Regions from separate parts of the Gemmobacter sp. 24YEA27 genome, predicted to be linked through region 3. Evidence: riboswitches for the same ligand, from Rfam matches in the RefSeq annotation. Region 3 holds a riboswitch; each other region holds the start of a gene.
What was found. Region 3 has a riboswitch for cobalamin ahead of QNO18_RS17280 (aromatic ring-hydroxylating dioxygenase subunit alpha). Riboswitches for the same ligand answer to the same signal wherever they lie in the genome.

Region 1: another riboswitch for cobalamin. It lies ahead of QNO18_RS23540 (DUF1852 domain-containing protein); the one in region 3 lies ahead of QNO18_RS17280 (aromatic ring-hydroxylating dioxygenase subunit alpha).
Region 2: another riboswitch for cobalamin. It lies ahead of QNO18_RS02845 (CbtB domain-containing protein); the one in region 3 lies ahead of QNO18_RS17280 (aromatic ring-hydroxylating dioxygenase subunit alpha).

The regions. Positions count from the first base shown of each region.
Region 1 covers NZ_JASJPW010000006.1:98,344-105,933, forward strand. Annotated here, with positions in the region: gene QNO18_RS23530 (short-chain fatty acyl-CoA regulator family protein) at 1-1,215, shown strand, start outside; gene QNO18_RS23535 (methionine synthase) at 1,259-2,287, opposite strand; gene QNO18_RS23540 (DUF1852 domain-containing protein) at 2,310-3,293, opposite strand; cobalamin riboswitch at 3,450-3,650, opposite strand; partial or broken gene QNO18_RS23545 (IS5 family transposase) at 3,772-4,330, opposite strand; gene istA (IS21 family transposase) at 4,461-6,104, opposite strand; gene QNO18_RS23555 (hypothetical protein) at 6,552-6,758, opposite strand; gene QNO18_RS23560 (hypothetical protein) at 6,783-7,460, opposite strand; gene QNO18_RS23565 (PaeR7I family type II restriction endonuclease) at 7,463-7,590, opposite strand, start outside.
Region 2 covers NZ_JASJPW010000001.1:558,951-566,540, forward strand. Annotated here, with positions in the region: gene QNO18_RS02820 (DMT family transporter) at 1-618, opposite strand, end outside; gene dapA (4-hydroxy-tetrahydrodipicolinate synthase) at 679-1,554, opposite strand; gene QNO18_RS02830 (lytic transglycosylase domain-containing protein) at 1,798-3,774, shown strand; partial or broken gene cobF (precorrin-6A synthase (deacetylating)) at 3,889-4,664, shown strand; gene QNO18_RS02840 (CbtA family protein) at 4,682-5,467, opposite strand; gene QNO18_RS02845 (CbtB domain-containing protein) at 5,469-5,639, opposite strand; cobalamin riboswitch at 5,672-5,859, opposite strand; gene cobA (uroporphyrinogen-III C-methyltransferase) at 5,893-6,612, opposite strand; gene QNO18_RS02855 (cobyrinate a,c-diamide synthase) at 6,609-7,590, opposite strand, start outside.
Region 3 covers NZ_JASJPW010000001.1:3,475,613-3,483,202, reverse strand. Annotated here, with positions in the region: gene QNO18_RS17285 (hypothetical protein) at 1-222, shown strand, start outside; gene QNO18_RS17280 (aromatic ring-hydroxylating dioxygenase subunit alpha) at 595-1,833, opposite strand; cobalamin riboswitch at 1,937-2,149, opposite strand; gene QNO18_RS17275 (hypothetical protein) at 2,899-3,300, opposite strand; gene QNO18_RS17270 (CopD family protein) at 3,786-4,199, opposite strand; gene QNO18_RS17265 (glyoxylate/hydroxypyruvate reductase A) at 4,256-5,182, opposite strand; gene rodA (rod shape-determining protein RodA) at 5,324-6,463, opposite strand; gene mrdA (penicillin-binding protein 2) at 6,468-7,590, opposite strand, start outside.

The DNA.
Region 1 (7,590 bases), on a different contig from region 3:
CAGCTGGCCGCAGATTTCAACGCGGCACTGAAAGATCCGCTGCTTGGGGCCGGGCAGATCCCAAAGGTCGAGATCGAGGCCATTCTCCAGGCCTCACCCCGACTCGCACGCGCCTTCGTCCAGTTGCATGACCGCCACCGTGAAGCCGTCCTGCGCCCGATGGCGGACGACAACCCGCTGACCGATCGCGATAAGGTCGAGGTCCTCTCAGAAAGTTCGCGCCCGGCCGAGGCGGTGCGGGCCTGGTTCTACGCGCGCGGCAATCATGTCGACGCGCTCGACCGCGCCGCCGAGACGCTGGCGGCGGAATTGCAGCTTCATCGCAGCGAGCCGCATGTGGCGCTCTCGGCCCGGCTTTCGGCGCATGGCGTGCGAACCCGTATCCTGCCGGCTGATGTGATGGGCGGGCATCTCAGGCGGTTTGATCTGCATCGTAAGGAGCTGATGCTCTCTGAGCTGTTGCGCCAGTCGAGCCGGCGCTTTCAGATCGGCGTTCTGCTGGCGCGCCTTGAGCAGGAACCGCTGATCGCGCGGCTCGTTGATGAGGCCGGGCTGACGGAGCCATCTGCTTTCACCCTGATGCGCGTCAGCCTTGCCAATTACTTCGCCGCAGCCCTGGTGATGCCCTATGCGCGTTTCCTCGGCGCCTGTGAAACCACGCGCTACGATGTCGAGTTGCTGTCCCACCGCTTTGGCACCAGTTTCGAGCAGACCGCACATCGCATGTCCACGCTGCAACGCGAGGGTGCGCGGGGCATCCCGTTCTTCTTCGTGCGGGTGGATCGCGCCGGGAACATCTCGAAACGCTTTTCGGCGGGGCGGTTTCCCTTCTCACGCTTTGGTGGCACCTGCCCGCTCTGGAACATCCACGGCGCTTTCGAGACGCCCGATCAGGTACAGACACAGCTGATCCGCATGCCCGAAGGCGCGAGCTATTTTTCGGTTGCGCGCACCGTGACCCGCGCAGGCGGTATGCAGGGGCAACCGGCGCAGCGGCTTGCGATCGGGCTTGGCTGCGACACCGCCTATGCGCCGCGCCTGATCTATGCGGATGGAATCGACCTTGTCAGATCGAAACCGGTTGAAATCGGGCTGAACTGCTATCTTTGCGAGCGCCGCGACTGCGCCGCCCGTGCGCATGCACCGATCAACCGGCCGCTTGCGGTGAATGAACGCGAAAGAAGCCTCGCGATCTACCGCTTTGGCGAAGAGTAACATGCCGCCGGCATATCTCCGGCGGCATCGTGATGTGATATGATTATGCCGTCAGCTCTTTGCGGATGATCTCGGCACCGGCACCCAGAGCCTGCAATTTTGCCCTTGCGATATGGCGCGGCAGCGGTGCCATGCCGCAATTGGTACAGGGGCAAAGGTTTTCGGCATCTACAAATTGCAGCGCCTTGCGCAGCGTATTCGCCACTTCCTCCGGCGTCTCAACCCGTTCAGAAGCCACATCAATGGCCCCAACCATCACTTTCTTGCCCCGGATCAGTTCAATCAGATCCATCGGCACATGCGAATTATGGCATTCAAGCGAAATCATATCAATGCTTGACGCCTGCAGCTTCGGGAAGATCTTTTCATATTGACGCCATTCGGTGCCGAGGGTCTTTTTCCAGTCCGTATTGGCCTTGATGCCGTAGCCATAGCAGATATGAACGGCGGTCTGGCATTTCAGGTCCTCAACCGCCCGTTCCAGTGTGGCAATCCCCCAGTCATTGACCTCGTCGAAAAACACATTGAAGGCGGGCTCGTCAAACTGGATGATATCGACGCCTGCGGCTTCCAGTTCACGCGCCTCCTGATTCAGGATCGCAGCAAACTCCCAGGCAAGCTTTTCCCGGCTTTTGTAATGCGCATCATAGAGCGTGTCGATCATGGTCATCGGGCCGGGCAGCGCCCATTTGATCGGCTGTTTCGTCTGCCGCCGCAGGAATTTTGCATCCTCGACAAAGACCGGTCTACGGCGCGCCACGGCACCGGTGACGGTCGGCACGCTGGCATCATAACGATCCCGGATTCTGACGGTTTCTCGTTTCTGAAAGTCAACGCCTTCAAGATGTTCGATGAAAGTCGTGACGAAATGCTGACGGGTCTGTTCCCCGTCGCTGACAATGTCGATGCCGGATTGCTGCTGATCGTCCAGCGCGAGGCGCAACGCATCCTGCCTGCCTTCGGCAAGCGTTGCCCCCTCAAGTTTCCAGGGCGACCAGAGTTTCTCGGGCTCGGCCAGCCAGGACGGTTTGGGAAGGCTGCCGGCAGTGGCAGTGGGGAGAAGTTTATTCATAGTGGGGACCTTTTATATTCTGTCAAAGCGCGAAACTGGCTGACCATTGCGAAAGCCTGGCCTGATGCGGCCTGATAAAATGCTCTTCCGCGAATTTGGCCTGTTCCAGCGCCAGACGGCTGCGCTCTTCGCGGTCATAGACAATCCGCGTCAGAGAATAATCCTGATGTTTCAGGCTTGGGCGATAGCAGCTGCCTGCGGCGGCATTGGCGTTGTAGATTTCCGGACGATAGATCTTCTGGAATGTCTCCATCGTACTGATGGCGCTGATCATTTCCAGATTTGTATAATCATCAAGAAGATCCCCCATGAAATAAAATGCCAGGGGGGCAACGGCGCCCGGCGGCATGAAACAGCGAACCGTCATACCCATTTTTGCGAAATACCTGTCAGTCAGAGATGCTTCATCCTGCCTGTATTCAGCACCAAGAATAGGATGGGTGATATCGGTTCTGATATAGGTTCTGTTGCTTGATACGCTGAGACATATCACCGGTGTCTTTCTGAAATTTCGGCGATAGACCTCAGATTTCACGAAACTCCTGAACAGATTTCCATGCAGGTCGCCAAAATCCTCCGGCACGGCAAAGCCGGCTTTCCCTTTGTTATATTCCGGGAGCGCTATACTGAAATCATAATCCCGCACATAAGACGAGAAATTATTCCCCGCAGATCCATCAATGATCTTACGGTTTTTGTGATCAAGGATGTTTGTCTTCAGAATCTCAATAATCGGAAACACACCCGCAGTTTCTGCACTCCCCATAGCCATATCGACGGATATAATCTCGACCCCAACGGAATACCGGTCACCTTTTGGGTTGTCCCATCCCGCCAGAGAATTGAATCTGTTGGTGATCATCGCCAGAGTGTTTCGTAAATTCTCCCGGCGGTGTGCCCCTCTGGCGAGATTGGCAAAATTGGTGGTGATGCGCGTATTATCGGCCGGAATGTAATCCTCGTCGAAGCCAATCTTCGTAACTCTGAAAGTGAAACCTTCTGTCATTGTGACATGCCTTCTGAGCGGCCTGAAAAGACAGGCCGGAAAACCACAGACACTCCGCGACGGATGTCGCGAAGCCGGCCCCGGGCGACTGATGTCACACGGGCCTTTGCAGTCACCTTTGCGGAACGGCCGCTCCCGACACGCCCACCGCGGCCGGAACAGGTGATCAATCCAGGCAGGTTTCCTGACTTGCGGGTCGTAACCTTGTCCGGCCTTCCCGGCGCAGAATGCGCGCCAGTGGCATTTCGGACGGGCTCGCCGCTCACAGTTGCGGGGGCAGCTCCGGATTTGGCATTGGCCTTACCAGATTCCCTTTTAACCGGGGCTTCCCCCGGCACCTGAATCAATCGATAAAATCCTTTGCGGGCCCGGAAATGTCAACGATTTCAGAAGCAGATTATATTCATGAAATTCATGAGCGAAACCGGCAGTGTAAGAAATCAGGTGCAGACGAAATTTTTTTTAAAACACCCCTAGGTCATGTTGACAAATGGCGGAGCCAGAGCCTGATGCAGGCGACGTCGACGAAGCCCAGGAAGCTTTCTGCGGTTTTGTCGTAGCGGGTTGCAAGGCGGCGGCTGTTTTTCAGCTTGTTGAAGCAGCGCTCGACCATGTTGCGCAGGGTATAGATGGTCATGTCGACAGCCTTGCGCACCCTTCGGTTCTTTCGCATCGGTATCATGGGCAGGGCGTTGCGGCTCTCGATGTCTTCCCGAATTTTATCAGAGTCATAGCCCCTGTCGGCGACCAGAACTGTCGGTTGGGGCAGATTGTCAGCCATCACCAGATCATAGCCGGTGTAGTCGGAATCCTGCCCCGGCGTGATCTCGGTCCTCATCGGGAGGCCTGCGCCGTTGACGCGGAGATGGATCTTGGTCGAGAAGTGGAAGGTGGTCCAGAAAACGATCCAGTGGATCGTTTTCCCACCGGACGCTCTCGAACGGCCAGGAGCCTCTTGTCAGCAGTCCCCCTTTTGCGCCCGCCGCATGATGATGAGCGCGGATCACAGTGCTGTCGACCATCTGGAGCTTGTCTGGCGTGTCAATCGGCGCGCAAAACTGACCCCCTATCGGCGTCCAATTTTGCCCCCCCTATGCTGCGTCGAGATCAGGGCCTGAGTCGACGGAACTGATCACAGAGTGGAGGCGGGTCAGGCCCTGATCGGGGTCAAGTGCGGTTTTTGAAGCGCCATGACTCGTTGCCGGTCTCAATGATCTCGCAGTGATGGGTCAGACGGTCCAGGAGTGCCGTGGTCATTTTGGCGTCACCGAAGACAGTTGGCCATTCACCGAAGGCAAGGTTGGTGGTGACGATGATCGATGTGCGTTCATAAAGGCGGCTGATCAGGTGAAAGAGCAGCTGCCCGCCTGATTGCGCGAAGGGCAGGCGCAGCGCGGTGTGAGTCAGTAGAAGTGGCGGCGGGGTCGGGTCGCGTCGTCGGGCGAGAATGTTGATGACGACAGGCGCGGAATGGACACCCTGATCCACGGCTTCGACGGCTTGCAGCCCGTCATCGGGCACGCAGCTCAGGATCTGGACCATCTGCCGGTCGCCATCATCGCTGCCCTTCAGCTTGCGCCGGATCGCGGCCATGGCGGGTGGAAGCACCCAGTCCTTGAAAGGAGCCCCATTACGCAATGCGCCAGGTTTGCGTGCCAGAACAGGCACATAGTGCCATGGATCATAAACCGTCTGGCCCCACCCAAAGGCGCGGGCATGTTCTCCGACCACCACGCCATCCTGCCGAATGACAATCCGCTCGGCATAGGCATGCACCTCGACGGGACGTCCGACGGCCGTAGCCAGGACCGAGTATTTGTTGTTGTCGAACCGCACCGTGCAGGTCTTCGAGACGGAAGCAGGCACGCTGTGGAAGCCGTCGAAGCGGCCAACGTAAGGAACGAGGTGGGGGCGCTCAGCCTCGAACATCTCCCAGATCGTCTTGTCGGCATCTTCCACATGGCGATGCGCCTTGGCATAGGCCACGCACTTGTCCAGCAGCCAGGCGTTCAGCTCGTCGAGGCTCTTCACCCGCAGCCGCGGTGTAAAGAACCGCTCCCGCACCAGCCCGACCTGGTTCTCGACCTGACCCTTCTCCCAGCCTGAAGCCGGGGTGCAGGCGACGGGTTGGACAAGGTAGTGGCTGCACATCTGCAGGAAGCGGCGGTTGTATTGACGCTCCTTGCCGGTGAAGACAGCTTCGACAGCCGTCTTCATGTTGTCATAGATGCCACGGGCGCAGGTGCCCCTGAAGAAGCCGAACCCGCGGTCATGCGCGTCGAACACCATCTCTTGGCTCTCGCGCATGTAGGCGCGGGCGAACATCATCCGGCTGTGGCAAAGTCGGACATGCGCCACCTTGATCGTCACCGTGACGCCAGAGATCACCACGATCTCATGGCTCCAGTCGAACTGGTAAGCCTCGCCCGGTGCATAGTAGAGCGGCACATAGGCTTCTGCCGTCACCGCCCCCCGGTTCTGCGACCAGTTCCTGGCGAACCGGCGCACGGCATCATAGCCACCCTGGTATCCGAACCCACGCAGTTCCTCGAAGATGCGGATCAACGTCAGCCGTTCCCGCGCGGGCTTGTTCGCATTGGACGACAGAAACTGTTCGAGCTGCCCCTGCCAGGGACCAATCCGCGGCATCGGCTGACGCTCACGCTCGTAACTGAAGTCCGTCTCATCCGTCCGCAGGATCTTGCGCACTGTGTTCCGTGACACGTGCAGTTCTCGCACGATCTTCTTCATCGACCAGCCCTGAACGTAGAAGGCCCGCCGCTCTCGCGCGATCGTATCCACCCGCTTCATCCCCCCTCCGTTCGCTGCCTCGCAACGAACGGTCTGACAGAACCTAAGGGGGGGGCAAAATTGGACGCCGATACCCCGCATTAGGGGGTCAATTTTGCACGCCGAAACACACTGAACGAGGCCGACCGACTGCTCAGGGCCGGTGCAGCCTATCACGCGTGCGAGAAGCTCATACTTACGGGCGCACGCGCTCCCGCGTAGCGCAATGTGAGCGGCTTCGGCCCGGAACGACCGATATTCCACCTATCCCAAAACAGAAAAGGCCCCCTTGTGGCGGCCTAAGCGTCTGATCACACTTGGATTTCGATTGATTTATGACAGAACTGGTTGCGGGGACGCGCAACCTACGAGACCGACACTCGATTCAAGTCGCAGTCTGATAACCAATTCAATCGTATAGAAACCGGGGGCGTATCACACAAACAAATATTTCTCGCGTCGCCAAGGTCATCCTGGGAAAAGATCACGCACGCGCACAAACGGTCCACCGGTTTCGACAGCGCGGCGAGCTTTCCGGCTGATCACTTCCGTCAAGGAGAGTTGCCGGGTGAGAGTATCGAAAAGATCGAGCCCATCCATGCAAATGATAGACGTAGGTGCTTTGCCAAAGGCAGCGAGGCCGTCTTGAGTAAAGCCAGTATTGCTGATGAGCATCCCTCTGGCCCACCTGGCCTTAGTCTAAACCTTGCCAGCGAAGGTGTGAAGGTCGGCGATGCTACATCCTCCGTTCTGCCATTTTGCTTCCAAGAGATAGGTTTCCCCTTCATGGGCAAAGCTGCCATCAATTTGTTCGCCGGTCAGACGGAAAGATGCCCGGGGAGAAAGATCATAGGCACCAAAGAGGTCTTGCAGGAACTTCTCGAAAGCGTACCCACGCGGCTGAGGATCGAGTTGACTGACCTCTATGAGCCTCTGCGACAACCCGGTGAGAAGCGCCGGGTCGGGACCGACCGGAGTAGCGGGCGCTGGCGGTTGTGGATCGCGGAGTGGCAAGCTCGCGAGAAAATCATTGTCAGTCAGTTCCGGAATACGAAACGATACCCGGCGAAGCAGATCATTGAGCTGTTCGACTTCCTCACGAGCGAGTGGCTCACTGCGTCCCCTGCGCCACGTCATTGACTGGCGGATGACGGCGAGAACAAGCGGACAGAAACGGTTACGCCGATGCTCGAGGGTGGCGGCAAGAAGATGTGTGAGCGAGGGGAGCTTGCTGCCGGGCTGCCAGAAGTCACCGACACCGGCCTCGGTAGCCGCGAGGGGAAAAGCCGTTTTAGGGTTCCCACTGCCGGGCAGAAACCCATACATCAGCTCGGCGATTTCACTGACGGCGCTTGCCTCCTTCATGCTGAGCGCCATGATTAACTCCTGGCGCCAGCCGCAAGTCCCGTCATGTGGCCGGCGAAAGTAGCGATGAACCGTCTGAACGATCCGGTATCGCTCAGTTGCCGGAATTCGCCCGTCTCTTTTCCAGCCTCATCCGGGGTGA
Region 2 (7,590 bases), 2.9 Mb from region 3:
CCAATGGGCGCCGCCGGTGTAAGACAGGACGATCAGCCCGGCAATTCCGAGCATCGAGAAGCCAAGGATCCCGAGCTGCCGGTTCGACATGGTCTTCGGCGCGGCGCGGGTGGCGAGATCGCGCCCGGCAAAGCCCGCCATGCCCGCCACCGCGAGGAGCGACATCGGCGAGAAGCCGTCGAGCCCGGGTCTGAGGACGATCATCACCCCAAGAAACCCAACCGCAACCGCCGACCAGCGCCGCCAGCCAACCTTTTCGCCAAAGATAAGCGCCGCTCCGGCAAGAACCACGAGCGGCGTCGCCTGAAGAATGGCAACCGTGGTGGGCATGGAAGTCAGCGCAATGGCGAGACTGTAGAACAGCCGCCCCGCGATCTCGAATCCTGACCGCACAAGCATAGCGGAAGACAGAAAGACCCGCGGAAAGACGGATTCGCGCGCGGCGCGCGCCATGAGCGCGAAGACCATGGCGCCGCCAAAGCCCATGATCGCCATGACCTGGCCGACCGGCACATGGGCAGAGGCCTTGCGGATAAAGAGATCCTCGACCGCAAAGCCCGCCATGGCCAGCGTCATCAGGGCCGCGCCCCGCAGATTTGGCGTGATGCCCTCGGTCATCCCGCGCGACCCCGGAGTTTTATGAAAACTCCGGGCCGGTTCCTGTGCAGGAACCGGGCGCTAGTTGAGAAGACCGGCATGGGTCATGGCCGCGCGGATCTTTGCTTTCGTATCATCGCTCAGACCGACCAGTGGCAGCCGGACCTCTTCGCTGCACCGCCCCAGAAGTGAGAGTGCATATTTCGCACCAACAAGACCCGGCTCGATGAACAGCGCCTCATGCAGCGGGAAAAGTCGGTCCTGGTAGTCAAGCGCCGTGCGGAAGTCACCTCGCAGCGTGGCCGCCTGGAATTCGGCACAGAGCTTCGGCGCCACATTGGCCGTGACCGAAATCGCGCCGCAGCCGCCATGGGCGTTGAAGGCCAGCGCGGTATCGTCATTGCCGGACAGCTGGATGAAATCTGCGCCGCAGGTCTCGCGCTGCTGGCTGACCTTGCCGATATTGCCGGTCGCGTCTTTCACACCGACGATTCGCGGCAGCTTAGCCAGCTCGCCCATCGTCGCGGGCGACATGTCGATCACCGAACGGCCCGGAATATTATAGATGATGATCGGCAGGGTGCTGGCCTCATGCAGGGCTTTGTAATGCGCGATCAGCCCGGCCTGGTTCGGCTTGTTGTAATAAGGGGTCACGACCAGAGCGGCATCGGCACCGACGCGCTCGGCATGGCGGATCAGCCGGATGCCCTCGACCGTGCTGTTCGAGCCGGCGCCCGCGATCACCGGCACCCGGCCGGCCGCGAATGTCACCACGGCCTCGACCACGGCCTCGTGCTCTTCATGGCTCAGCGTTGGGCTCTCGCCGGTGGTGCCGACGGGAACCAGCCCGGTCGAACCCTCGGCAATCTGCCAGTCGACAAGTTTCTTGAGCATGTCCATATCCACGGCGCCGTCCTTGAACGGCGTAACCAAAGCGGGAATCGACCCCTGGATCATGGCACGCGTCTCCTCATCTGGGGGCCCTTTTCGCCCCTGGCTGCAACGGACTTTCCTTAACCTTGCAATTGCGCCTTGCCAAGCACTGCATGAGTGCACCGGCAGGAGAGGCTCGGGCACAGATCCGCGGCCAGGACGGCGCCCTTACTCACGGGCAAGATCTGGCATGCGCCCGCAGGGCCGGGCCGCTGCTGACAGGAACGTGGCTTGTGGCGATCCGGCCTCTTTGGCAGACTCCGCCCCATGACCTTTCTCATCCACCGCCTCCGCATCCTGACTCTGGTTCTCCCGGCTCTGCTTTCTCGGGTTCTGATCATCCCGGCCCTGATCATCACGCCCCTGTTCCTACCGGCCGCGGCCCGCGCCGATCAGGTGCAGGAGATGCGCAGCGCGCTTGAGCTGGTGCGCAAGAAAGACTGGCCGGGGGCGCTTGCCGCCTCTCAGGACGGCCTGGTGAGGGATTTTGTCATCTGGAGCCAGCTGCGGGACGGCGATGGCCGGCTGGGCGATTACGAAGCCTTCCTCGCGCGGCGGGGCGACTGGCCGGGTCTTGCCCTCTTGCGGCAAAAGGGCGAGGAGGCGGTGGCCAGGTCCGAGACGCCATCGCGGGTGGTCGGCTATTTCCGCGCCTCGCCACCGCGCAGCGGCACCGGCGCCCTGGCCCTGGTGCGGGCCTATAAGGCGCTTGGCCAGATCGGCATGGCCGAGACCGAAGCGATGCGGGCCTGGGCAGAGCTTTCGCTCACCGCCGATCAGGAGGCCGAGCTGCAGGTCCTGATGCCCGATGCGGTGGCGATGGTGAATGATCTGCGGCTGGAAAACCTGCTCTGGGAGGGGCGGCGTGCCGAGGCGCTCCGGATGCTGCCCCGGGTGCCGGAGGCAAAGCGCAAACTCGCCGAGGCGCGGCTTGCCTTGCGCGCCGGTCAGCCCGGGGTCGACGGGCTGGTCGCGGCGGTCCCCGAGGCACTGAAATCCGATCCGGGCCTCAGCTATGAGCGGTTCTTGTGGCGGATGAAGCGGGATCTCTATGCGGAATCGGCAGAGCTGATCCTGTCGGTCGCGCCGGAAAACCTTGGCCGCCCCGAGGAATGGGCGCCGCGGCGCGCGCTGCTGGCGCGCTGGCTGATGCGCCAGGGGCGTGCGCAGGATGCTTACCGGGTGGCGGCGCGGCACGGGATGACAGCGGGCGGCGCTTACGCCGATCTGGAATTTCTGGCGGGCTTTATCGCGCTGAGGAAGCTGAACGACCCCGAAACCGCGCTGAAACATTTCGCGCATCTGCGGGCCGGGGTTTCCACCGCGATCTCGGTCTCGCGTGCCGATTACTGGCAGGGCCGCGCCGATGAGGCCGCCGGCCGGGCCGAGAGCGCAAAGGCGCATTTCCAGCGCGCGGCGCAACATCAGACCGCCTATTACGGGCTTTTATCGGCAGAAAAACTCGGGCTGTCGCTGGATCCTCAGCTTTTGAACGATGCGCCGGCCTCGGGCTGGCGGCAATCGTCTTTCGCCGGGTCTTCGGTTCTGGCGATGGGGCGGCTTATGCTCTCGGCCGGAAACCGGGTCGAGGGAAAGCGGTTTCTCCTGCATCTCGCCGAGGGGCAGGACGCAAGGGGCATCGCCCAGCTCGCCGAGATGGCGCTGGAGATGGGTCAGCCGCATATCGCGCTGGTGCTGGCGAAACAGGCGGCAGAGCGGGGCGCGATCCTGCCCCGCACCTATTACCCGGTGCCGGACCTCGTGCCGGACGGGTTGCATGTCAGCCGCGCGCTGGCGCTTGCCATTGCGCGGCGTGAAAGCGAATTCGAGCCGATGGCGCGTTCGGGCGCGGATGCGCGCGGGCTGATGCAGGTTCTGCCCGAGACCGCCGCGCGGATGGCCAAGGGGCTGGGCCTGGAATATTCGCTGTCGCGGCTTTATGACCCGGGGTTCAACACCCAGGTCGGTTCGGCCTATCTGGCGAAGATGGTCGAGGAATTCGGGCCCTCGATTGCGCTGATCGCCTCGGGCTATAATGCCGGGCCCGGGCGGCCGCGCCGCTGGATCGGCGAGCTTGGCGACCCGCGCCTGCCGGAGGTGGATGTGGTCGACTGGGTCGAGATGATCCCGATCGGCGAGACCCGGACCTATGTGATGCGGGTGGTCGAAGGCGTGGTGATCTACCGCGCGAAACTGCGCGGGACGGTGGGGCCGGTCCGGGTGACGGCAGAGCTGAAGGGCTGAGGCCGGTGGCTCCGGCGGGCGGCACCTGCCTCCGGCGCGGGTATTCAGGTCAGGCGGAAACTGGCAGGCAGGCTTTTCATTCCCGGCCGAAGCTGGTTTCTGGCGCGGGAATGGATGCAGGGGGGTGGTGCTTTGGAACTTAGTCTGGTCGGTATTGGCACCGGCAATCCGGACCATCTCACCTTGCAGGCGGTGAAGGCGCTGAATGCGGCCGATCTGATCCTGATCCCAGAGAAAGGCGAAGACAAAGCCGATCTTGCCGATCTGCGCCGCCAGATCTGCGCGGATCTCGTGACGCGGCCCGGGGTGATCGTGGCGGGCTTTGCCATGCCGGTGCGGGATCCGGCCAACCCCTCTTACCTCGCGCGGTGAATGACTGGCATGATGCGATTGCCGGGGCCTGGGCGGCGGCGATTGACGCGCATCCCGGGGTGCAGCGGGTGGCGCTGATGGTCTGGGGCGATCCGGCGCTTTACGACAGCACCTTGCGGATTGCCGCGCGGCTGGGCAAGCTGCGCGACGTCTCGATCTCGGTGGTGCCGGGGATCATGTCACCGCAGGTGCTGGCCGCTGCGCATCGCATTCCGCTGAACGGGCTTGGCGCGCCGTTTCTGGTGACCACAGGGCGGCGGCTGCGCGAAGAGGGCTGGCCCGAGGGCGTCGAGCGGCTAGTGGTGATGCTGGATGGCAGCTGTGCCTTTCAGAATCTGGCGCCCGAAGGCATCTCGATCTGGTGGGGCGCCTTTGTCGGCATGGCGAATGAGATCACCGAAGCCGGACCGCTGGCCGAGGCGGGGCCGCGTATCCTCGCCCGGCGCGAAGCGGCACGGGCCGAGCACGGCTGGCTCATGGATATCTATATTCTGGACCGGACATCCCCGGCGGCATAAGCCGCCGGGAAGCTGGTTTATGCCTCGCGGCCACGGCTCCAGAGCCAGGCTGCGAAAAGGCCGAGCAGCGTCCAGACCGCAAGACCGACCCCGATGGCGCGGCCGGCGAATTGCGCGGCCAGTTCAGGCGGCGTCGGGCCGGTGAACTCATGCGGATGCGGCGCGCCGACGATATGGGGCGCGAGGATCAGCAGGATCGCCGCCGCCCAGACCGCCCAGTTTTTGCCGAATGCGATCAGCCAGAGACCGATGCCGGTCGCAATCACTGTCGCCACCCACCAGATCGCGCGGGCGTTGACATCGGCCGCGGCCATGCCCGGAAGCTCGGGCGAGAGGCCGAAAGCCGGCGCCATCTGCACCGCGACAAAGCCCGCGATCCCCCAGAGAAGACCCTGGCGCGCGGTGACCCGGTTGCCATTATTCTCGGACAGGGCCATCGCCGCGACAAGCAGCAGCCCATAGCCGGCATAGACCATAATCGAGAACAGGATCGACAGCCCGTCGCGGCCTGCGTCAAAGCCGATACCCGGGATCTCTGCCGCCTCGCCATGGTCATGCGCTTCATCCGCGCCATGGGCATGGCCCGGTTCGGCGGCAGGCTCTGTCTGCGCCCCAGTGGATTCCGGCGCTGGTTCTTCACCGTGATGATGGTCGGAGGCCGCCGCGAAATGGGTGCGCTCGCCGCCCTCATAAAGCTCGGCATGAAGCAGCACGGGCTGCACGAAAACAAGCTGCAACAGGGCGGCAATCAGCCCCGCTGCAGCGCCAGCGATCAACGCGCTGGTCAGCAGTCTTTGCAACATATCAGTGGCAGGGGAATCCGACCGCGTGACGCACATCATGGGCGGCGTCATGCAGGGTTTCCGACTGGGCGAGGCCAGCGACGAAGATCAGCGCAGCACCCAAAAGCGCCACGACGAGGATATTCGCCAGTTTGACATCAGCCTTCGCGCCTGAGCGGGCAATGGTGGACATATGAATCACTCCTTGCCGTCATCCCCGACGGCGGTTCCATCAAATGCGAAGGTCGGTCTCCTGACTTGCAGGTCACAGCCTCTGCCCTCCTTCCCATGGATTGCTCCACAGTGGTTAACGGGGTCGGCTCGCTGCGCACAGTCGCGGGGGCGGTCGGGTCGGGGTCTCCCCCGCCCTGTTCCCATGCCGGTCGCCCGGCACCTTCACGATATCGAGAGTGACAGGCGCGTGACGCCCGGTCAAGCCGCTCTGGTCAGGGCGCCAGCGCGCCGTAGAGGATAAGGGTCGGCGCCGGGTCGGGGGCGGCGCCCTCAAGATACGCGGCCAGGCCCGCAACCGTATCACGGCGGAAGGATTGCGCCGGGGTCGAGACGCCCTGCGCCATCAAAGCGGGCGTGTCGGGCGCCAATCCGGCGGCGATCAGCTTTGCCGCCAGCTGCGGGAATGTCGCCCGCGCCATAAAGACCGAGGTCACCGCCTGGGTATCGGCCAGAGCCGCCCAGTTGAGGCTTTCGGGCAGCGCGCCGGTCACATCATGGCCGGTCACGAACTGCACCCTTCGCGCATTGAGCCGCCGCGTGAGCGGGATCCCCGCCGCCGCCGCCGCAGCCGAGGGCGCGGTGACGCCGGGCACGATCTCATAGCCGATCCCGGCCTCATTAAGCGCGGTGATTTCCTCTTCAAGCCTGCCGAACATGCCGGAATCGCCGGATTTCAGCCGCACCACTTTCAGGCCCGAACGCGCATGATCGACCAGGAGCCGGCTGACATGATCCTGGCGCGGCGAGGCGCGCCCCGCCCGTTTGCCGACCGAAATCAGATCCGCCTCCGGCGCCGCCAGATCAAGGATCGGCCCGGCAGAGAGGTCGTCATAAAGCACCACATCCGCCGCTTGCAGCCGTTTGACCGCGCGCAGGGTCAGCAGATCGGGATCGCCCGGGCCAGAGGAGACAAAGCTGACGATCTCGCTCATGTGGCGGCTCCGATCAGGTGGAAGAAGGTGCCGGTGACAAGGCCTTTGCGCGATCCGGTTTCGGGGACCGGCGCGCTTTCGGCATCAGTCACGCGGGCAAGGGGCGCATCGGGCTGGGCGAGAATGGTCGAATAATGGAACTCATGCCCGCGCAGCCTCGCACCCGCCACATGGCCCGGGATCGGCGCGGAAAGCGCGGCCAGCCGGTAGCCCAGATGCATCCTGCGCTTTTCATACGAGGTCACAAGACCGAGGAGCCCGGCCATCTGATGCCGGGTGCCGGATGCATCGACCAGCGCCTCGCCCAGCACCATATAGCCGCCGCATTCGCCATGAACCGGCTTTACCGCCGCGAAATTTCTGAGGCCCGCAAGAAAACCTGATGCCGCCGCGATCCGGCCTGCATGAAGCTCGGGGTAGCCGCCGGGCAGCCAGCAGAGATCGGCCTCGGGTGGTGGTTCATCGGCCAGAGGCGAAAAGGGCAGGATCTCGGCGCCCTGCGCGTGCCAGGCATTCAGCAGATGCGGATAGGTGAAGGAAAACGCCTCGTCCCGCGCCAGCGCAATGCGCTGACCGGGCGGTTTCGGCAGCTCTCCCGCCGGGGTGCTCACGCCACCCGCCGCCGCCGCGCGCAGGGAAGCAAGATCGGTATGGTCGCGCAAAAAACCGGCATAGTCACTGATGGCGCGTTCAAGATCCGGATGTTCGACAGCCTGAACCAGACCCAGATGCCGCTCTGGCAGGGTCAGGTCGCCGCGCCGGGGCAAGGCTCCGAAAACCGGCAGCCCGACCGCCTCCATCCCCAGCCGGCAGAGCCTCTCATGGCGGGGCGAGGCGAGGCGGTTCAGGATCACGCCCGCGATTTTCACATCCTTGCGATAGGCCGCCATCCCGGCAGCCATAGCCGCCACGGTCTGCGCCGCCCCCGAGACATCCAGCACCACCACGACCGGCCAGCCGGTCAGCGCCGCAATATCG
Region 3 (7,590 bases):
TCGGTGACCCGGCTGGAGCCCGGCCTGCCTGACCTGCGGCAGGTGGCAGAGGGGCGACCGGTGACGGGGCGCGGCTGGATCGGTATCACACCCCGCGAGGCCTGGATGACCACCGAGGTGCGACTGGCGGCTTTGCTGCCGGGCTGGGCCTGGCTTGTGCTGACCGCCGGGCTGGTCATCGCCGCCTGGCTGATCGAGGGCCGCCGGGGCGCGAAGCGCTGAGGAGGGGGCGCCCCTGCGGGGCGCTTTGCCTTCGGCGAGAGTCTGTTTGTCAGGGGAAAGCTGTTGCGCCGTATTGCCGCTTTTCCGGGCGCGGAACAGAGGACGCATTTTTGCCGGCTCTGCCCCCTGGCGCATTTGATATCCCGGGAGTTTACCCCGGACGGGGTTTCCGGCCAGGGGCCGGCTTGGCCCGGACGCTCGCAGGGCGGCCGGCGGGCAAAGCGCGCTTGCGGGGGAGCGGCCGGGGAGACCGCTCTGCTTTCCGCCCGTCCTGCAAGGCGTGGTGGACGGCCGCCCCAGGTGGAATTTCCTGGCAGGGCATACGAGGCCCGGCGGGGGCCGGAACCTCGTTTCTTCCGGTCGTGGCGCTGGTCAGGCCCGGCTGATCTCGTCGAGATACCAGGTGATATAGCGCAACTCGTTATATTCCATCGGTGCGATGGGACCAGGCTCGAAGTAATGCGATTTCACGCCGCGCGCGGTGTGTTCGATGATCTTCTTGTCTTCCTCGGTCGTGACTTTCCAGAGCCAGGTCAGGAGGTTCAGATCGTAATCGACGCCTTCCTCTGCGCCGTCTTTCACCAGCCAGATCAGTTCCATCTCGCAGGTATCATGGGTTTTCGGGATGAAACGGTAGATCATGCCGTGATCGGGATAGCAGACCAGAAATGTGGTGCCACCGAGATGGATTGAGGTCACGCCGCCATCATAATCGGTGAAGCGCCCCATCAAAGGTGCGAGGGGGGAGCCATCTTCGGACCCGGTCGAGGCGCCCTCGTAAAGCGCATAGCGGAAAACATCGACCGCCTCGCCACCCCGGGATGAATTCTGCCAGTGATTGCCCGACAGCACCGAAAGCCCGAGCGCGCAGCTCTTTTCCTCCATGGCGGCATTGAGACCGGCGATCACTTCGGGCGGTTGCTCCAGCGCATGGGTCTGCGAATATTCCGGATGCGCCGGGCCACAGTGATAGCATTCGACATAATTCTCGACCGCCAGCTTCCAGTTCGCGGAGATCGGATAGGTCTCGCGATGCGCGACCTTTGCCGCGCCCCAGCCATATTGGCCGATACTGGCGTGCAGGGATTGCTCCACTTGCGTGAAATCCAGCGGGTCTTTCGCGAAGGAGATGAAGACCAGCCCTTCGACCACCTTCACATGCACTTTTTTCAGCGCATGGGCGGCGCGGTCGAAATCCTTCGGCATCAGCCGGGCCGCGCGCAAAGCGCCGTCCAGCGTATAGGTCCAGGCGTGATAAGGGCAGACGAACATCTTCGCATTGCCCTTGTCTTTTGTGCAGACCTCGGCACCGCGATGGCGGCAGGAATTCAGGAGCCCATGCACCTCGCCCTGCATGTCGCGTGTCAGGATGACCTGTTCATCGCCAAGGCGGAACAGCTCGAAATCGCCGGGCTTCGGGATCACGCTTTCATGGGCCAGACAGTGCCAGTGGCGGCGGAACACCCGCTCCATATCACGGGCAAAGACGTCCGGATCCATGTAGAAATCCCGCACGAGGCCATGGCCCGGGCGGTGTTCCGCGATCAGCCGCGCAATGGCGTCGGGCTTTTGGTCCGGGGTGGAAAAACTATCGTCGTGAAGCGCGCCCAATCTGGCCTCCTGCTGGTTTGTTTGCTGCCCCGGGTGATCGGAGACGCCGGGCTATGGTCCGGGGCGGACCTGCCAAAGCGCTCCTGACTGCCCGCCGCAGCCACGCTGATTTCCGCCTCAGGGCTGGTTTCCGGATGTCTGGCCTGTGCCCTTTCGCGAACAGAAATGGCACCTTCCCGGCCGCTCCTTCAGCCAGTGGGTCCCGCCATGCCGCGAAGCGCCGCACCCGTTGCGGGGGCAGCGCCGGCATCGGTCCGGCTTCCCAATTCTCCTCCAGACCTCCCGATATGGTGGCACCCTGATCTGACGCGATCAGAGCAGGCGCTATGTGAAAAACTGTTCTGTCTGCGGCAAATTATGTCGAAATTGATCTGAGGCCCGGAATGTGATGCGTTTCAGGCCGCGGCCCGCCCTCCGGCGCCCGTCTGAGCGCGAAACTGGGCTAAAATGCCGCTTCCGGTCATGGCTGATCACGACCAGGGTAAAGCGGGCCCTGGCCCTCTGCCCGGCGATCAGGGCCGTGACGAGGCCTCTGGCTTCCTCACCCGGCCCCGAGGCGGAGGAAGCGGCCTCAGCGCCGAGGGTCAGTTGCGCGAGGGTCTCGGGGATGTCAGGCCTCGCCCGCCCGGGCAGCATCAGCGCGATGTTTTGCACCGCCGTCAGACCGGGGATCACCGCCCCCGCCGTTGACGCGTGCAGCGCAGACTCGCTCCAATGGTCGGGCGGAACGGCGGAATGGCGTGGCGGTCCGCGCAGCAGATCGGTTGCCGCTGCGACTGGCACGAAACCGCAGGCCGGATCTCTGTCGGGGCAAACAGATCTTCCATCTCGCGAAAGCGTCAGGTCCGGTTGCACCCCGCCCGCCGACGTCGCGCGCGGTCATGCCAAAGTGTTTGTGAAAAGCGGTGCTGAGATGGCCGGGGCCGGAAACGCCTCAATCATAGGCGGCTTCGGGCAGCGAGCGGCGGTTGCTCCGGATCAGATCGGCGGCGCGTTCCAGCCGCAGATCGCGCAGGCATTCAAACAGTGTCATGCCGGCTTCGCGCCGGCAGCTGCGCTTGAGCGTCACATGGCTGTTGCCGAGGCATTGGGCGAAAATGATCCAGGCAAAGTGTCCCCGCGTGGCGGTCTTGCAGCAGGGCTTCGGGCATGTCCCGGCCGAACTGCGCGTTCGTCGAAGACCTGACCGATCAGGGCCAGGCATTCGCTTTCTTTGCGAAAAAGTGCCGCCGCACTGGTCAGGCCGTCGAAAGACCTCTCGGGCAGATGCCGCGCCGGGCAGGAGAGGAAAAAGCCCGGCACCATGCCCTGGCCGGGCAGCTCTGCTGTCATCAGGGCGCGCAGACGCGGGCTGACAATATCGGATTCCATGGTGGTCACAAAGCTCAGACAGGCCTCGCCCGGAAGCGTGATCCTCGTGGTCTTGCCCTTGCCGGGCAGGAAATGGGCAGGCTTGATCCGGCGCAAGGGTGGCGGTTCGCAGCGGCGTAGCCTTTCGTGATGTGGCGGTCGGGCCACTGGTAAAGGAACCCGCGCCAGTCGCGCCGCAGGAGGGGCCACTGTCATGCAAATCAGTATCTGTGCAGCCAGAGGCCGCCGGTGGCGCGATATTGTCCATTCATGCTCTTGCCCGCCACGCCCGACAGTTGAGCCAGAATGCCGCGACGGTCCCCTGCCTTGCGGGTCGGGTCTTTCCCATGGCCGGGATTGCCGGGCCTCAGGGGGGTATCGGATTGTCTCTCCGCTCTCAGTCGCGGGGGCGGTCGGATTTCGTACGGCCTCTTCCGCCTGTTGCGAACCTGGTGGCCGTCCTGTTCCTGGCCATTTACCCTGGCGCAATGGCACCATTCGGTGCCAGGTGCCAGGTGCCGGGCCAGGGTCTGAGACAGCTTGCGGGATCTCGCGCCGCAGAGGTCAGGCTCCCCGCGGGCCGGCGTGACGTCGGTCCTGCGTCAGAAGGGCTTTACCACCACGGCCCAGAGGATGGCGATTACGGCAAAGACGCTGATTTCGTTGAAGATCCGCAGAAACAGGTCACTTTCGCGGAACTCGCCGCGCCGCGCGCGCCAGACCATGCGGCCGGTCCAGATGTAATGGATCACAAGAAACGCGACGAGGCTCAGCTTCAGATGCAGCCAGGGATCAAACCCCCACCAGCCGATAGCCAGCCAGAGCCCGGTCGCAATGGCGATCACCATCAGCCCGGCCGAAAAGCGATAGAGCCGCAGGGTCAGATCGCCGAGCGGTCCGAAAGCGCCAAGGCTGGCCCATTCGCGCTTCCAGTAGATCAGCGCGCGCGGCACCGCGAAGATCGAGGTCATCCAGCCCATCACGGCCAGAATATGAATGATTTTTATCCAGTCCATCGGCTCAGGTGGCAGATTTCTCCCTCTTTGTTCAAGGGAGAAACTGTCGCAGGGCCTCAGTAGCCCCGGATACGGTCCACCAGATGGAGGAGGGGCTCGCCCGTTTCTGCGCGGCGGATGTTTTCGGCAATCACCTGTGAGGCGGTCACCGCGCGGGTATCGGCGGCAACATGCGGCGTGATGGTGACCTTAGGATGCGCCCAGAACGGGTGGTCCTGCGGCAGGGGTTCGACCCGGAAGACATCCAGCGTGGCATGCGAGATCTGGCCGGCATCCAGCGCCGCGATCAGCGCGGCATCGTCAATCAGCGGGCCACGCCCCGGGTTGATGACCACGGCGCCGGGCGCCGTCATCGCGAGCGTGTCCGCATTGAGGATGTTCTGCGTGTCCGGCGTGTTGGGCAGCAGGGTGATGACGATCTGCGCATCGCGCAACGCTTCCCGCAAGCCGGCCTCACCATGAAAGGTTGCGAGGTCCGCGATGGATTTCGGGCTGCGGCTCCAGCCTTTGACCGGGAAATTCAGGGCCTGGAGCGCGCGGGCACAGGTGAGGCCCAGCTCGCCCAGACCAAGGAAGGTGACCGGGCGCTGGCGGGCGATGGGCGGGCAGGCGTGGTCCCAGACCCGGCCTGGATTGACGATATGGCGGTCCATGCCGAGATGATGGCGCAAGACGTGTCCCGTGACATATTCCACCATGCTTTCGGTCAGGCCCGGATCGACCATCCGGGTCAGCGGCTGGGTAAGGCTTTGATTGCCCACGATACGCTCGACCCCGGCCCAGAGCGACATGACCGCTTTGGCGCGGGTGAAGGGGGCGAAATCCTGCAAAGGCGAGGTGGGCGCATAGAGGATATAGTCGATCGCCGCAGGGTCATGCGCTTCGGTAACGATATCGGCGCTGATACCGGCCGCCCTTAGCGCGGCGGGCAGGAAGGGTTCATATTCATCCCAGCCGGGAGCGGAAAAGAAGATCTGTGTCATGGCCGCGAGCCTGCGTCGCGCTGCATGATTTGTCCAGAGGGGGCGCCCCTTCGGGGCGCTTTGCGCGTTCCGCGCGGTGCGTATTTAAGTCAGGAGAAAGCCCATTCCCCTTGATGCAAATACTTATCTGCTGGCTGCCGCTCAGCGCGGCCGGTGGACATGGGCGCTTTGCATCAACCCAAAGCCCACAAGGATCACCAGCATGGCCGAGCCGCCATAGGACATCAGCGGCAGCGGCACGCCGACCACCGGTGCCATGCCCATCACCATCGACAGGTTCACCGCGATATAGAAGAAGAAGTTGGCGGCGACCCCGATGATCAGGAGGGAGGAGAACCGGTCGCGGTTTTGCAAGGCCGAGATCATGCAGAACCCGATGATCAGCGCGTAAAGGATCAGCAGCGAGAAGGCCCCGACAAAGCCGAATTCCTCGGCGAGCGTAGAGAAGATGAAGTCGGTCTGCTTTTCCGGCAGGTAGTTCAGCCGCGACTGGGTGCCCTGCATGAACCCCTTGCCCGACCAGCCTCCGGAGCCAAGGGCGATCTTGGCCTGGATGATGTTATAGCCCGCCCCCAGCGGATCGGCAGAAGGGTCGAGGAAAGTGTCGATCCGGCGGAACTGATAGTCATGGAGGAGCTGCCACTCGGTGCCCCGGCTCTGGAACACTGCAACAACAGTGCCCACGACCAATCCGGTCACGGCAGCGAAATACCAGTAGCTGACGCCGGCCGCGAACATCACTGCCGCCCCCGCCATCAAGAGCATCAGCGAGGTGCCGAGGTTGGGCTGCATCAGCACCAGCACCGTCGGCAGCGAGGTCAGCAGCACCGGGATCAGCACCCATAAGGGCCGCGATACTTTGCGGATATCGAGCCAGTCATAATAGGCGGCCAGCATCAGAACGAGGCTGAATTTCATCATCTCGGAGGGCTGGAGCCGCAACGGCCCGAAATCGATCCAGCGCTGCGCCCCCATGCCCACGACACCATAGAGATCGACGATAATCAGAAGCACGAAAGAGGTCAGATAGGCGATCCCCGCCATCGAACGCCAGAACCAGACCGGCACCATGGCGACCATGAACATCAGCACCATGCCGGCGGCAAAGACCTGGGCCTGGCGCCGGGCCCAGAGGTTGAAATCCCCGCCCGCCACCGACCAGAGCATCAGGATCCCCACCGCCGAGACCGCCGTGACCAGCACGATCACCTGCCAGTTCAGGTAAAGCACCTTGCGGATGCCGGTCGGGGCCTGTTTCAGGCGGTTCTCGAAAAATGCCATTGGCTCAGGCCTGATCGGATTTGGTAAGGGCGCCGGTCTCGGGGTCGCGCAGCGGCAGGTCTTTCAGCATCGATTCGATCCGGCCGCGCTGGTCGGAAGGGTAGGCGGCCAGGGGCGGGCGGCCTCCGGCAAGGGCTGCAAGGATCACATCGCGCGCAACCGGCGCCGCGACGGTCGAGCCGCCGCCGCCATGTTCGATGATCACCGCCACCGCATAGCGCGGATTGTCATAGGGCGCATAGCCCACATAAAGCGCATGGTCGCGCCTGCGCCAGGGCAGTTGTTCGTTGCGGATCACACCCTGGCTGCGCTCGGCTGCGCTGATGTTGCGGACCTGGCTGGTGCCGGTTTTGCCGGCAAGGATCATGGTCGGGTCGACGATCCGGGCCGAGCGCGCGGTGCCCGCCTGGCTGTTGACCACATCCCACATCCCCTGTCGCATCGCCGCAAGGTGGCGTTCGTCAATCCCGAGCGATGCCGGTTCAGGCGCGGCAATCTCTTTCCCGTCGATCATCCGCACCAGGCGCGGCTCTACCGCGCGGCCCGAGGCGATCCGCGCCGTCATCACCGCCAGTTGCAAAGGCGAGGCCAGCACATAGCCCTGACCGATCGAGGCGTTGATCGTGTCGCCGATCCGCCAGTCCTGGCCGTAGCTTTCCTGTTTCCAGGCGCGGTCGGGCATGGTGCCCGGCACAATCGCCGACATCGGCAGCTCATGGCGGCCCCCCAGCCCGAGACGGCGGCCCATCTCGGCCATCTTGTCGATGCCGACCTTTTGCGCGATGTCGTAATAATAGACGTCGCAGCTTTTCTGCAGGCTCTGGGTCAGCGACAGCGTGCCATGGCCGCCCCGGCTCCAGCAGTGGAAGCGGCGGCCGCCGAATTCCAGATAACCCGGGCAGCGCACCTTATGGCCAAGGTCAATCGCACCGGAATCAAGCGCCGCCAGCGCGGTGACCATCTTGAAGGTCGAACCGGGCGGATAGGCGCCCGAGACCGCTTTATTCGCCAGCGGCCGGTGGTCGTTTTCGGTCAGGCTGGCATAATCGGTATGGCTGATGCCGCGCACAAAAAGGTTCGGGTTGAAAGAGGGCGCCGAGGCGCAGCACAAGAGATCGCCGTTCCGG